Regions from separate parts of the Stenotrophomonas sp. 364 genome, predicted to be linked through region 2. Evidence: riboswitches for the same ligand, from Rfam matches in the RefSeq annotation. Region 2 holds a riboswitch; the other holds the start of a gene.
The links. Region 2 has a riboswitch for cobalamin ahead of metE (5-methyltetrahydropteroyltriglutamate--homocysteine S-methyltransferase). Riboswitches for the same ligand answer to the same signal wherever they lie in the genome.

Region 1: linked by a shared signal. The riboswitch ahead of btuB (TonB-dependent vitamin B12 receptor) and the one ahead of metE (5-methyltetrahydropteroyltriglutamate--homocysteine S-methyltransferase) in region 2 are both predicted to bind cobalamin.

The regions. Positions count from the first base shown of each region.
Region 1 covers NZ_CP047135.1:206,676-213,948, forward strand. The annotation lists gene GQ674_RS00965 (LysR family transcriptional regulator) at 41-943, shown strand; gene gph (phosphoglycolate phosphatase) at 1,163-1,813, shown strand; gene btuB (TonB-dependent vitamin B12 receptor) at 1,935-3,776, opposite strand; cobalamin riboswitch at 3,899-4,125, opposite strand; gene GQ674_RS00980 (histidine phosphatase family protein) at 4,269-4,847, shown strand; gene GQ674_RS00985 (TfoX/Sxy family protein) at 5,133-5,501, opposite strand; gene GQ674_RS00990 (GAF domain-containing protein) at 5,498-5,980, opposite strand; gene bioD (dethiobiotin synthase) at 6,055-6,732, shown strand; gene GQ674_RS01000 (PLP-dependent aminotransferase family protein) at 6,747-7,273, opposite strand, start outside.
Region 2 covers NZ_CP047135.1:4,693,600-4,700,872, forward strand. The annotation lists gene GQ674_RS20800 (epoxyqueuosine reductase QueH) at 1-345, opposite strand, end outside; gene metE (5-methyltetrahydropteroyltriglutamate--homocysteine S-methyltransferase) at 415-2,712, opposite strand; cobalamin riboswitch at 2,926-3,157, opposite strand; gene GQ674_RS20810 (nicotinate phosphoribosyltransferase) at 3,304-4,728, opposite strand; gene GQ674_RS20815 (bifunctional nicotinamide-nucleotide adenylyltransferase/Nudix hydroxylase) at 4,792-5,847, opposite strand; gene GQ674_RS20820 (AAA family ATPase) at 5,920-6,984, opposite strand; gene pnuC (nicotinamide riboside transporter PnuC) at 6,977-7,273, opposite strand, start outside.

The DNA of each region.
Region 1 (7,273 bases), 360 kb from region 2:
ACCGCGTATAACGGGCTAATTTGTTGCGTGGATCGATCAGATGGACCGGATGACGGCGATGAACGTGTTCGTGGAGGTGGTCGAGCGCGGCAGCCTGACCGCGGCGGCCGAGGCGCTGGAGATGTCGCGGGCGATGGTGACCCGCTACCTGGCCGAGGTGGAGCGCTGGCTGGGCGCGCGGTTGCTGCACCGGACCACGCGCCGGATCAGCCTGACCGGCCCGGGCGAGGCGGCGCTGCTGCGGTTCAGGCAGATCCTGGCCATCGGCGATGAACTGCACGGCGAACTGGCCACCGACAACCCCGAACCGCACGGGCTGATCCGGGTCACGGCGAGCGTGTCGTTCGGGCAGATCCACCTGGCCGCCGCAGTGGCCGACTTCGTGAAGCGGTATCCGCTGACGCGGGTGGAACTGCTGCTGGTGGACCGCGTGGTCAACCTGGTCGAAGAACGCGTGGATATCGCGGTGCGCATCTCGCGTGCGATCGACCCGGCGCTGATCGCGCGGCGGTTGGCCCCTTGCCGCTCGGTGTTGTGCGCGGCGCCGTCGTACCTGGCCGAACGCGGCGCGCCGACCACGGCCGACGCACTGGCCGCGCACAACTGCCTGACCCACCACTACGTGGGCAGGAGCGTGTGGCACCTGCAGCGCGATGGCCGCGCGATTGCGGTGGCGGTGGGCGGCAACATCAGCGCCAATGAAGCATCGTTGTTGCTGGAGGCGGTACGCGCCGGCGCGGGCATCGCGATGCTGCCGACCTACCAGATCGCGCCGCTGCTGCGCAGTGGCGCGTTGATTGAGGTGCTGCCCGATTACCAGGTGGAAGAGCTGGGCATCCACGCGGTGTATGCGTCACGCCGGCAGCTGCCGACGATCATGCGCAGCTTCCTGGATTTCCTGGTGGATCGTTTTGCCAGCCCGGAGTTCCTGGCGCAGCTGTAAACACGGCCCAGGGATACCGCGTCCAGCTACCCGATGCCGGTAGAGCCGACCGTTGGTCGGCTGCTCTTGAACCAGCAACCGCGCATCAGCACGCCGTGCACCCGCAACCGCAGCGGGCGCGTGCAGCCGACCAACGGTCGGCTCTACCGGGGCGTGCATCGGCATCACACACGCACCTCCGTACAATGGCGCTTCCCTGCTGTGGAAGTGAGCATTGCCTTGTCGTATCCGTATCCGTTGGTGGTGTTCGATCTGGATGGCACGCTGGTGGACAGCGCGGCCGATATTGCCGAGGCGTTGAACCGCACGCTGCAGGACTGGCAGTTGCCCCGGGTACCGGAGGCCACGGTACTGACCTGGATCGGCGATGGCGTGCGGCGGCTTGTCGAACAGGCGTTTGGCGCGGCCGGCAGTGATATCGATCTGGACACGGTCATGCCCGGTTTCATGCGGCACTACGAGGCCTGCCTGTTGCGCAGTCCGCGCCTGTTCGATGGTGTGACCGAAACGTTGGCTGCCTTGCGCGAACGCGCGGTGACGCTCGCGATCTGCACGAACAAGCCGTCCGCGCTGGTGGCGCCGTTGCTGCAGCACTTCGGGCTGCAGGATCAGTTTGCGCTGGTGCTGGGCGGCGATTCGCTGCCGGAACGCAAGCCCAGTGGTGCGCCGTTGCGGCATATCGCCGCGCACTTCGAGGTGGCCGTCGAGGCCGCCTTGATGGTGGGCGATTCGATTACGGATTACCGGGCCGCGGTGGACGCGGGCATGCCGGTGGCGCTGGTGCGCTATGGCTATCCACGTGGGCTGGATCTGGACAACGTCGAGGCGGTGGCCGTGGTGGATGATCTGCGGGAATTGCTGGTGCTGTAACCGGCGGCGGTTGACACGTGTGCCGACCAACGGTCGGCACCTGCCAGGTTCAATGATTGTGCCGACCAGCGGTCGGCACCTACCGAGGGTGGGACGGCGGCAGTGCCGCCGTCCAGATCGCTTATTTCGGCTGGTAACGCACGCTCAGGCGGTACTCGCGGCCGGGCTGGTTGTACCAGGCCACCGTTTCGTAGTCGCGGTCGAACACGTTGCTGACCCGGCCGAGCACCGACCAGTCGCGGCTCAGCGCGTATTCCAGGCGCAGGTCGAGCGTGCCGTAACCGGCCAGACGCACGGTGTTGGCGGCGTTGTCGTAGCGCTTGCCGGCGCCGTTGGCGGTCAGGCCGGCGCGGAAGCCACCGAAGCTGCGGTCGATATCCAGGCGGGCGGTGTTCTGCGCGCGGCGCGCCAGCCAGTTGTCGAACTGCGCGCTGCCTTCGGTGCGGTTGCGCGGATCGGTGTGGCTGAGCTGGGCGTTCACATCGAAGCCGGCCAGCGTGATCGCACCGGTCAACTCGGCACCGCGGATGCGCGCCTTCTCCACCTGCGACATCATGAAGGTGGTGGCATCGTAGGTGATCAGGTCATCGATGCGGGTTTCATACACGTCCAGGCCCCAGCGCCAGCCGTCGCCCTGCTGGGCGATACCGACGTTGGTGCTCTTCGACTTTTCCGGGTCCAGGCCCGGCACGCCGCTCCACGGGTCGTACAGATCGCTGAAGGTGGGTGCCTTGAACGCGGTGCCGTAGCTGGCGTTGAGGCGGAACCCGCGGCCCAGCTCCAGGCCCCAGCCGAGGCTGCCGGTGGTGTGGTTGCCGAACTGCTCGTTGTCGTCGTTGCGCACGCTGGCCTGCAGGTGGTGCGCGCCGAAGCGGCCCTGGTACTGCACGAACACGCCGGTATTGTCGCGGCTGTCGACCCGGTAGCCGGCACTGCTGCCGTCCAGGTTGTCCTGGCTCCAGTCCACGCCGGCGCTGAGCAGCTGGCCCTCGGCGATGCCCACGTCGGCCTGCACCGAGGCACTGTCGCGATGGGTCTGCGCGGCACCCAGCCAGGTGCTGCCGTTGTAGTTGTCCGATTCGTTGTCGGCACGCCCGACGTTGGCGGTCAGGGTGAAGCGCTCGCTCGGGGTGTAATGCACCTTGCCGCCCAGCACCTGCTGCAGGGTTTCCGAATAGTTGTAGTAACCGTCGTAGTGGTTTTCGCCTTCGGCACGCAGCGCGGTCCCTTCCACGCTCAGCGCATCGGTCAGCGCGTAGCCACCGCGCAGGCTCATGGACAGGTTGCGGTAGCCGTCTCGGTCGGGCTCGTCGGCGCCGCAGCCGGCGAAGGTGGCCGCATCGCCCCGGCAGGAATTGATGCCGTCGGTGTGCTGGTAGGCGATGTCGGTGCCGAACCAGCCACGCGCGCCACTGCCGCCGAAGCCGCCGCTGGCCTCGCGCAGGCCGTTGCTGCCGCCGCCCACCTGGAAGTGCGGGGCGAAGGTGCCGGCGTTGCGGCGGGTGAAGATCTGGATCACGCCACCGATCGCATCGGCGCCGTACAGGCTGGACTGCGGGCCGCGCACGATTTCAATGCGCTCGATCTGCGCCAGCGGCAGGTCCTGGATCATGGCCAGGCCAAGGTCGCCGGTGTTGATGCGCACGCCGTCCACCAGTACCAGGGTGTGGGCCGAGTTGGTGCCGCGCAGGAACAGCGAACTCTGCTTGCCCAGGCCGCCGCTGTTGTTGAGGTTGATGCCGGCGCGACCGCGCAGCAGGTCCTGCAGCGACGGGGCCTGGCTGCGCTCGATCTCGGCGCGGTCGATCACCTGCGCCGGCGAGATGCTGTCCTGCAGGGCGATCGGGGTGCGGGTGGCGGTGACCAGTACCTGGTCCAGCGCGGTCGCCTCGTCCTGGGCCGACGCCAGCAGAGGCAGGGCCGACAACACGGCCAGGGAAAGGACTTGGATCTGCAGCTTCATCGATGACTCCATGCACCGCGCACGCCCGCGCGGCAAGGGGTGGGGATGATCGCGCTGCAGGGATGGATCGACGGTGGGCGAACGCGCACGGCGCCGCTTGCCGCCGCCATGCCCGCCGCATCGCAACCAGTCGTCTCCCAGGCCGGTCTCCGGGCTTGCGGGCCGATGGCCAGGGCCATCGCACCCGGCGCCTTCCCATGCGCAAGCACAGTGGCGTAATGCCGGGTGTTTCCACGCTTACCGTTGCGGGGGCAGCGCCGGAGTGGCAGGCAGGGGGCTGCTGCGTCACCGGCTTCCCGTTTCAACCTGCCGGCATGCGCCGCAGGTCACCTGGAAGTGCGCGCAGTGTAGAGCAAAGGCCCGCCTGCGGCAGCCGACGCACCGGGGCGGCGGGAGCGAGCGGTTAGAATGCCGCTCGTTTCACGATGTGATGCCCATGAACCCATCGAGGTTGCAGCACCGTTCCGCTCCGTCCACCGCGCAGGTTGCGGCGTGATCCTGGACCTGATCCGCCACGCCAGCACCGGCCGTGACGGCCACCTGGACGGGCGCAGTGATCCCGCGTTGGAAGACGGAAGCACCGAGGCCCTGTGCGCACGCTATGGGGGGCGGCAATGGCAACGGGTGGTGAGCTCCCCGCGCCAGCGTGCGCTGGCCACGGCCGATGCGCTGGCAGTGCCGCACGGGGTGGAGGTGGTGGCCGACGAGGAGTGGGCCGAACTCGACTTCGGCGATTGGGACGGCCAGGCATTGCATGACCTGCCGATGCAGGAGCTGTCGGCGTTCCACCTGGACCCGCACGCCAACCCACCGCCGCACGGCGAAAGCTGGGGCCACTTCGAGCGCCGCATCGCCCGTGGCCTGCACCGCTTGCTGGACGACCCCGATCCCCCGCCCACCCTGATCGTCAGCCATGGCGGGCCGTTGCGGATGGTGCTGTCGCAGGTGTGCGGCCTGCCGATGGCGATGTGCTGGGCACTGCGCATCGACCACGGCACCCGCCTGCAGCTGCGCGTGGAGCGCGAGGACGACCGCCTGTGGGGCGAACTGCTGGAACTGCAGCAGCCTTGATCGCGCGCGGCTCGCACCTGCGTAGAGCCGGGCTCTGCCCGGCTGGCGGCGGATGTGGTGGTGCACGCACGTAGAGCCGGGCTCTGCCCGGCTGGCGGCGGATGTGATGGTGCATGCACGTAGAGCCGGGCTCTGCCCGGCTGGCACTGGACGTGGGTTGCTGCGTTAGAGCAGCCGGGCAGAGCCCGGCTCTACAACAGCTGCTTGCGCGGTGAACAATGGGCGCATGGCGATGCGCTGATCAACGCGGCGCCTCTGTATCCGGAGGCGCGGCAGAGCCCGGCTCTACGCGGTTTCGTCGTCCGGTTCGAACGGCGGTGCGTCGTCGGCTTCATCATCGCGACGTTCGGCGGTGCGGTCGTAGACCGGGCCGGATGCTGGCGGTGCCTTTTTCAGGGGCTTGTCGGCGATGATGGCCTCGTACTCGGCCACCAGTTCGGTGCGGCGTGCTTCGGGCAGTTCCTGCCAATGGCAGTCCTGCAGCGCGCCTTCGAGCGAGTAGAGCAGGTTGAGGCTGGGCTTGAACCCGGCGCGGCGTACCTTCACGAACGCGCCGACCGCGCCGATCGCGGTCAGCTCTTCGGGCGTGCGCAACCCGACCTGACGCAGCCAGGCCGCGCTCTTGGGACCGATGTTGCGCAGCTTGGTGCTCATCCCAGGGCCTCGACGAACACCGCGGCGATCGCCTCCAGGCCGGCCTGGTCATCGGCGTCGAAACGCGCCAGCGAGGGGCTGTCCAGGTCGAACACGCCGATCAGGGTGTCGCCCTGGACCAGCGGCACCACCAGTTCCGAGCGCGACGCCGAATCGCAGGCGATGTGGCCGGGGAAGGCATCCACGTCTTCAATGCGCTGGGTCACGCGCTGGCTGGCCGCCGCGCCGCACACGCCCTTGTCCAGCGGGATGCGCACGCAGGCCGGCAGTCCCTGGAACGGGCCGACCACCAGCTCGGTACCGTCGAAGAAGTAGAAGCCGACCCAGTTCAGGTGCGGCAGGGCGTGGTAGACCAGGGCCGACAGGTTGGCCGCATTGGCAATGCGGTCGCGCTCGCCGTGTACCAGAGCGCGGGCCTGGGCCAGCAGCTGGCCGTACTGTTCCGGCTTGCTGCCGGTAAGCGTGGAAGTATCGAACATGCCCGGAGTCTAGCAAGCAGCAGGCCGCGCCGGGACCGCCGATAATGCACCGCTCCTTCCCGATTCCCGCCGTGATGACCGCCTACCCGCTTCCCGCCCTGTATGTCACCGGCACCGATACCGGCATCGGCAAGACCTTCAGCAGCTGCGTGCTGCTGCACGCGCTGCGCCAGCGCGGTGGCACGGCGGTGGGGATGAAGCCGGTGGCCAGCGGCTGCGAGCGCACCGCGCACGGCTGGCGCAACGAGGACGCCACCGCGCTGCTGGCCGCCAGCCAGCCGGTGCCGGCCTACGCCGACCTCAACCCGTATGCGCTGCCCCTGCCGCTGGCGCCGGAGCTGGCCGCCGCCGATGCCGGCGTGCAGCTGGCGCTGGGCCCGATCGAGGCGGCCTTGGGGCGGCTGCGCGCACAGGCCGACACGGTGGTGGTGGAGGGCGTGGGCGGCTGGCTGGCCCCGCTGTCGGCCACGCTGGACCAGGCCGACCTGGTCCACGCGCTGCGGCTGCCGGTGGTGATGGTGGTGGGGCTGCGGCTTGGCTGCCTCAACCATGCGCGGCTCACCGCAGCGGCGATCGCGGCCAGCGGGGCCCCCTGCATCGGCTGGATCGGCAACGAAGTCGACCCGCAGATGGCGCGCATCGACGACAACATGACCCTGCTGCGCGACCGCCTGGCGATGCCGTGCCTGGGCCGGCTGCCCTTCGCGCCCGGGGCCGATCCGGCCGGGCTGGCCGGGTGCCTGCAGCTGTAACCGCAGGCCAGCGCTCAGGCGTCGCGCAGGGCGCAGGCCAGCTGGCCCAGCGTGGCGATGGCGTCCACGTACGCCGCGTCCAGTTCCTGGCAGCACGACAACCGCAGGCAATGCCGGTAGCGCGCCCCGCGTGAGTACACCTGGCCGGGCATGAACACCACGCCGCGCGCCAAGGCCTGCTCGAACAACGCGCCGGTGTCGATGCCGGCCGGCAGCTCCACCCACAGCAGGAAGCCGCCGGTGGGCTGGGTGGCCAACGTGCCGGCCGGGAAGTGCTGGGCGATCAACGCGCGCACGCGCCGTACCTGGTCGCTGTACAGGCGGCGCAGCGTGCGCAGGTGGTGCTCGTAGCTGCCCGCTTCCAGGAACGCGCCCACGGCCTCGCCGAGCAGGCGCGGTTCGGCACCGGTGGACTGGAACTTGAGCAGCTGGATGTCGGCGGCAAACCGCCCCGCGTCCAGCCAGCCGATGCGGTAGTCCGGCGCCAGCGTCTTGGAGAAGCTGCTGCACACCATCACCCAGCCGTCTTCATCGAAGGACT
Region 2 (7,273 bases):
AAAGCGCATGTCAAAACACATCGTGCAGCGGATACCACGCTCGGGCTCGGCTTCCATGCCGCGGGCGCGTGCGAACCAGTTGTCGGTGTCGTAGTCGGCGTCGACGAACGGCACGCCGTGCTTCTCGGCGAAACGGATGTTCTCCTGCTTGCGCAGTTCGTATTCCCTGGCCGGGTGGATGTTGGGGTTGTAGAAGAAGATCGTGTAGTCGATGCCGGAGGCGGTGATGGCCTCCATCACTTCGCCCGAGCACGGCGCGCAGCACGAATGCAGCAGCAGCCGGGTGTGGCCGTCGGGCAGGGACAGGGTGGGGCGGTCGATCGGGGTAACGGTGGGCGGGGTCATGTACGTCTCGTCGACCGCACCGCCGGCAACGGCGGCGGTGCGGTCCTTGGGTCATCTTTACAGGGGGGATCAGGCGGCGTTGGCGTCGGCGGTTTCCTCGCGCAGCTGGCGCGCGGCGGCCACCAGCGCTTCCAGCGCGGCGCGGGTTTCCTTCCAGCCGCGGGTCTTCAGGCCGCAGTCGGGGTTGACCCAGATCTGCTCGGGCCGGAGGACTTCGGCGGCCTTGCGCAGCAGCGCGAGCATCTCTTCCTTGTCGGGCACGCGCGGGGAGTGGATGTCATACACGCCCGGGCCGATCTCGTTGGGATACTGGAAACGCACGAACGCGTCCAGCAGCTCCATGCGCGAGCGCGAGGTCTCGATCGAGATCACGTCGGCGTCCATGGCCGCCACGGAGTGGATGATGTCGTTGAACTCGGAATAGCACATGTGGGTGTGGATCTGGGTGGCATCGCGCACCCCGCTGGCACTGATCCGGAATGCTTCCACCGCCCAGTCCAGGTACTCCCGCCACTGCGCGCGACGCAGCGGCAGGCCTTCGCGGATGGCCGGCTCGTCGATCTGGATCACGCCGATGCCGGCCGCTTCCAGGTCCAGCACCTCGTCGCGCAGGGCCAGCGCGATCTGCCGGCAGGTGTCCGCGCGCGACTGGTCATCGCGCACGAACGACCACTGCAGCACCGTCACCGGGCCGGTCAGCATGCCCTTCATCGGGCGGTCGGTCAGCGACTGCGCGTACTGCGACCAGCGCACCGTCATCGGCCGTGGGCGGGTCACGTCGCCGAAGATCACCGGCGGCTTCACGCAGCGCGAGCCATAACTCTGCACCCAGCCGTTCTTGGTGAACGCGAAGCCGTCGAGCTGCTCGCCGAAGTACTCCACCATGTCGTTGCGCTCGAACTCGCCGTGCACCAGCACGTCCAGCCCGATCTGCTCCTGCACGCGCACGCAGTGCTCGGTCTGGGTGGCCAGGAACGCATCGTAGTCGGCGTCGGACAGCTTGCCGGACTTGTTGCTGGCACGTGCCTCGCGCACTTCCAGGGTCTGCGGGAAGGAACCGATCGTGGTAGTGGGGAAACGTGGCAGCTGCAGCGCGCCGGCCTGGGCCAGGTGCCGCTGCGGGTAGGGGCTGTGACGCTGCGCGTCGGCAGCAGTCAGGGCGGCCAGGCGCGCGGCCACCTCGGCCTTGTGCACGCGCGGCGAGCGCCGGCGCGATTCGATGCACGCGCGGGAGTGCGCCAGTGCATCCTCGGCGCGGGCCGGGGCGTCAATTGCATCGGCCAGCACGCGCAGCTCCTGCAGCTTCTGCTTGGAGAACGCCAGCCAGCTGTGCAGTTCCTCATCCAGCTTCTTTTCCAGGTCCAGGTCGACCGGGCTGTGCAGCAGTGAACACGACGGGGCCAGCCACAGCAGGCCGCCGCCCACGTGGCCGTGCGTGTAGCGGGCCAGCACCAGTGCGTTGTCCAGGTGGGTGCGCCAGATGTTGCGACCGTTGACCAGACCGGCCGACAGCACGCGGCCCGGTGGCAGCGCCTTGATCACCGCGTCCAGCTGCTCGGGCGCGCGCACCAGGTCCACGTGCAGCCCATCCACCGGCAGCGCGGCGGCCAGCGGCAGGTTGTCGTCCAGCGCGCCGAAGTAGGTGGCCACCAGCACCTTCGGCCGCGCCGCTGCGGCCAGCACCGCGTAGGCGTGGGTGAACGCGGCGCGGGTGGCCTCGTCCAGGTCCTGCACCAGTGCCGGCTCATCCAGCTGCACCCACTGCGCGCCGGCCTCCTTCAGCTGGCCCAGCAGCTGCACGTACACCGGCAGCAGGGCGTCGAGCAGGTCCAGCGCACGGCTGCCGTCGGTGGTCTTGGACAGCAGCAGGAACGTCACCGGGCCGAGGAGCACCGGGCGGGTCTCGATGCCCAGTGCCTTGGCCTGGCGGTATTCGGCCAGCGGCTTGTCGCCGCGCAGCGCGAAGCCCTGGCCGGCCTGCAGTTCGGGCACCAGGTAGTGGTAGTTGGTATCGAACCACTTGGTCATTTCCAGCGCATGCAGGTCATAGCCGTCGCGCTGCACGCCCCGGGCCATGGCGAAATAGCCGGCCAGCGGCTCGGCGTCGGCCAGGGCGCGGTAGCGCGCGGGGATCGCGTCGAACAGGAAAGCCGCATCGAGCACCTGATCGTAAAAGCTGAAGTCGTTGCTCGGCGGCACATCGACGCCGGCCTCGCGCTGCAGCTGCCAATGGCGCTCGCGCAGGCCGCTGGCGGTGTGCTGCAGCGACGCAGCGCTGCTTTGGCCGGACCAGAACGCTTCCAGCGCACGCTTGAGTTCGCGCTTGGCGCCGATGCGGGGAAACCCCAGGTTGGTAACAGTGGTCATGGAACGTGTCCTCATTGCAGTAGCGGCATTGAGGAACGAAGGAACCGCGCGCCGTGCACGACATGGCTGCCGTGTCCGCCCCGCCAGCGACCTTCGCCCCCGCGGGCGAACCGGATGTCGTGGAGCGGACGCACGGGGGCAGCGCCACGCGGACGGCATGGCGGCAGGCCCCGGCAACCTCCCCGCGGACGTTCCAGGTCGAATCAGGGGACGGTCGTGTCCCCCGGCCGGGGCCGGTATTCGGGCTGATGGACACGGGCGCGAACGCCCACCTAGTACCTGCCGCTTCCCAGGCCGGGGCCCAGTGCTGTTGGCAGGATTCGTTTCCATTCACCGCTGCGGGGCAGCTCCGGAATGGGCGCACGAGGCGCCTTCACCGGATTCCCGTTTAAACCCATCCCTTCATCTGCATAAAGAGATGGATACCTTCGGCGAGCACAAAGTAGGCCGAAGCCGGGCGATGGTCAAGGGGGCGTCAAACCGCAGCCGCCCGTGGGACCCATTGGAGTTGTGCCGCCCCGGCACCGGTGCAACCGACATAGGGACCCCGGCGCGGGTTGCATGAAGGATGGCGACGGTGAGGTCGGCCGATTACGGCCGTGCAGTGTCCGCCCGGCTGCGGATCTCAGCCAACGTATCGTCCCGCAGCAACCGGCCGTTCTCCCAGACCGTGAGCATCGCATCCACGTAGCCCGGCGGCAGCGTGGCGGATGTCAGCGATTCGGCGTCGGCCGGCACCGACACCGTCCGGAACTGGCCGTACTCGCGATGGCGCAGCAGGCGCATGCGGCCGCGCTTGCTCTGCTTGCCGCTGTCGGTCACCGGGTCTTTGTAGACGTCGATCCACTTCCCGTCCACGCGCGCGGCCGAGCACTTCAGCGCGAACTTCTGGGTGTCGCGGTCCAGCCGCTGCAGCAATGCACCCCCCATGCCGAAGGCGACGTTGTCGGCGGCGTAGCCGGCGGTGGTGATGCTGGCCAGGATCTGGCCGATGCTGGTCGGGTTGACGCCGTCACCCTGGATCACGCGCACGTGGTTGAGCACCTTGTAGCCCTTGCCGTTGACCACGTGGCCGAAGGCCTCATCGAGTAGCTGCAGGCACTGCAGCACCACCGCCACCGGGTCGCCCGAATCCGGGCGGATCACCACGGTGGCGCCCGAGTCGATCACCTGCTGGCGCAGGGTGGTGCCCCAGTGCCGGGTGATCGCGTGGAAGATGTCGTAGCTGTCCGACACCACCGCCACCAGTGCACCCGGGGTGGCGAAGCGGGCGAGCATGTTGCGGTAGGCCTCCACTTCGTTGTCGCGGCCCCAGCTGGTGATGGTGCTATGTTCGGCGGCCGGGATCGAACAACCGGCCATGGCCTCGTGGTAGAAGGCACGGGCGTACAGCAGGGCCGAGACGGTATCGGTGCCGAGGAAGTTGACCAGGTGCGCCGCGCCACCAATGGCGGCCGATTCCAGGCTCGACACGCCACGGCTGCCGAAGTCGTGCAGCTTGAACGGCAACTGGCCTTCCGGGTCATCGCTGGTGCGTTCCAGGTACTGGCGGATCGTCTGCTTGGCGTGCCAGCTGGTGGTGGCCACCGTGACCGGGTACCACACGCGCAGCAGCATCGTTTCCAGATACGACGGCACCCAGAACGCCTGCGGGTCGGTCGATTCGATCGTCATCAGCGCATTGTGCACCGGCACCACGGTGCCCTCGGGCACGGCGCGGATAAGGATCGGCAGCAGGCCGCCGTGCGTATCGACGATGTAGCGCCAGCCGGCCTCGTTGAAGGGCTCGCCGTGGGCGGCGAAGAGATCGCGCGCCACGTCGATGTCGGCGTGGGTGATCGGCTTGGCCAGGTAGTCCTTCAGCAACGCCTGCAGGCCGAAAAACAGCGTGCGGTCGTAGTGGCCACCACGCGACTCCACGTAAAAGAAGGTGGCGTCGGTGCCCGGCGGATACTGCAGCCAGTGGCTGGCCTTGTAGCTGTCGGTGTTGAGGAGAAGATTGTCGAGGTAATGCATGACGGGAAGCTCCTTCGCGTCGGGTGACACCGGCGGTCTATCCGCCGGCGGGAAAAGCCGGGATCAGCCCCGGCCCAGGAAGAACTCCAGGATGTGCAGGTGGTCTTCGTACAGCTTGGGGCCCATGTCCAGCGCTTCGCTGACCGGGATCCAGCGCGCCTTGTCGGCATCGTCGCCGCCGCGCACGGCCGGCAGTTCGCCGGCGGGAAAATCGAAGTGGAAGGCGTGGGTGATGGTGCGGCCGCGCTGGCTGCGTTCGGGGTGGTCGAACACATGCTGGCCCTTGAGCGAGCCCTTGAGGACCGGCGCCGGGATCTTCAACCGGGTTTCCTCGCGCAGTTCGCGCAGGCAGCTGTCGAGCAGGCCCTGCTGCTGGCCGACGAAGCCACCGGGCAACGCCCACAGGCCCTTGCCGGGTTCGGCACGGCGACGCACCAGCAGCACGTGCCCCGAATGCACCACCACCGCGTCGGTGGTGACGAACGTGGGCGCATACGGTGCGTCTTTCCAGGCGGCCTTGTACTGCTCGATGAACTGGTACTCGGCCACCAGCTGGGCGTAGGCCGGGCCGCTCTTGCGGAACGCCTCGAGCATGGCATACACCGGCGCCGGCACGTTCCCGCGCAGCATCAGCAGCGCACCGTGGAAATCCACGCTGCCGGCTTCAAACAGATAGCGGCGCAGCTCGGTGGCCGACAACGTCTCGGTGTGCTGCACATCCACCAGCGGCCACTGCGGGAATTCGCGGAGGTAGTAGCTCGAATCGTCCTTGTCCATCCCGACCAGGCCGATCTTCGCTTCGCCCGCATGCCCATCGGCGCGTATTGCCTCGGCCACCGTGCGTTGCACGCCGGCGATCCACTGCGCTTCGTTGTACAGGTGGTCCTTGAGCGGACGGATCAGCAGGCGCTCGCCCGCACCCTCAAGCGCGGCCTGGATCATCACGGCGCGTTCGGCCACGGTCCAGGGGTTGCGGAGGCTGCGGGGGGTATCGGCAGAGCCGACCAGGAAGATCAGCTTCTTGGCCCGGCTCAGTGCGAGGCGGGCAACGGCGGCATGGCCGTTATGGAAGGGCTCGAAACGCCCGATGAACACCAGATAGTCATATTCCATGAGAATCCCCCATGTCGTTGCAGGTGCCGTGGGTCTATCCCTTGGCTGGTGCCAATGCTACTCCTCTGTCCTGCGCCGTCAACATCGGTCGCGCGTGCCGTCGAGCACGGCCACCACCTGCGCCACGCGCTGCTGCAGCGGGCCGACCAGCACGGTGAACGGCATCCCGTGAGCGTCCAGCGCCTGCAGATACGCGCGGTGCTGCGCGTGCCGGAACGCGTCATCGCGCCGGGTGCCGTCCTGTACGAACGGGAAATCCGGCGCGCACAGGAACAGGTGGGTGTAGCGCCGTTGCGCCAATGCATGCAGTGCCGGTTCGGCGCGACCGAACATGGACAGGCAGTACAGCAGCGTGGTCAGTGGCGTGGTATCGCAGACCAGCCAGCGATGGGCCTGTTCGGCCAGTGTCTCTTCGCGCGCTACCTGCACTTGTGCGATGTGCAGCAGGTCGTCGTAGTCGAGCGCGCCGCCACGTGCCACCCAATGTTCGCGTCCGAACTCGGCCGCCCACGCGGTCTGCAGCTGAGCGGCCAGCGCGGCGGCGAGCGTGGTCTTGCCGCTGGACTCGCCGCCGAGCAGGCCAATGCGGCCGACGAAACCTGCGTACACGCGCGGATCGAGGAAGCCGCGCAGTGCGTGCGGGTCACGCCGCACCGCCGTGCCCGACACCGCCACCGTGCTGCGGGCCGGGTCCAGGCACACATGCGCCACCGGCCAGTGCGTGCCGGCCTGCGCACTGAAATGGCGCTGCAGTGCGGCCGCGAATCCATCGCCGTAGGCCTCGCTGGTGAATACCGCGTCCACCCGGCGCTGCCACAGCGTGCTGCACACCCAGGCCACGAACGCACGCTGCGTGGCATCATCATCGCTGTTGTCCGGCAGCGGCCGCATCGGCACGCCCAGTTCCGCGCAGCAGGCCGCCAGCCGTGCTTCGTCGAGCACCAGCCGGGTGACCTGCGGGTACAGCGCCTGCAGCCACGCCTCACGCCGGTCGGCCTCACAGCCGGGCAGTTCCGGCTGGCTCCAGCTGAGCAGCAGCACGCTGTCGCAGCGGCGCAGCGCGTGGTCGATCAGGGCCTGGTGGCCCCGGTGCAGCGGGCTGAACTTGCCCACCACCAGGCCGGTGGCGAAACGTTCAACCATGCGCGGCACCGGTCTGGTCGCGCATCAAGTGCCGCCAATGCCGCAGCGAAACCAGCGCGTTGATCCAGAACACCCCGTAGAGCACCGCAGTGAGGTGCAACCCGCGGCTGGCGTACAGCGGAATGGCGATGCTGTTGACCAGCAGCCAGAACCACCAGGAATCCAGCTTGCGGCGCATCATCAGCAGCTGCGCCACCACGCTCAGCACCAGCACCGCCGAATCCAGGAACGGCGCGTAGGCGTCGGTCCAGGTGTGCAGCAGCAGGCCGTAGCCAATGCTGGCCAGCAC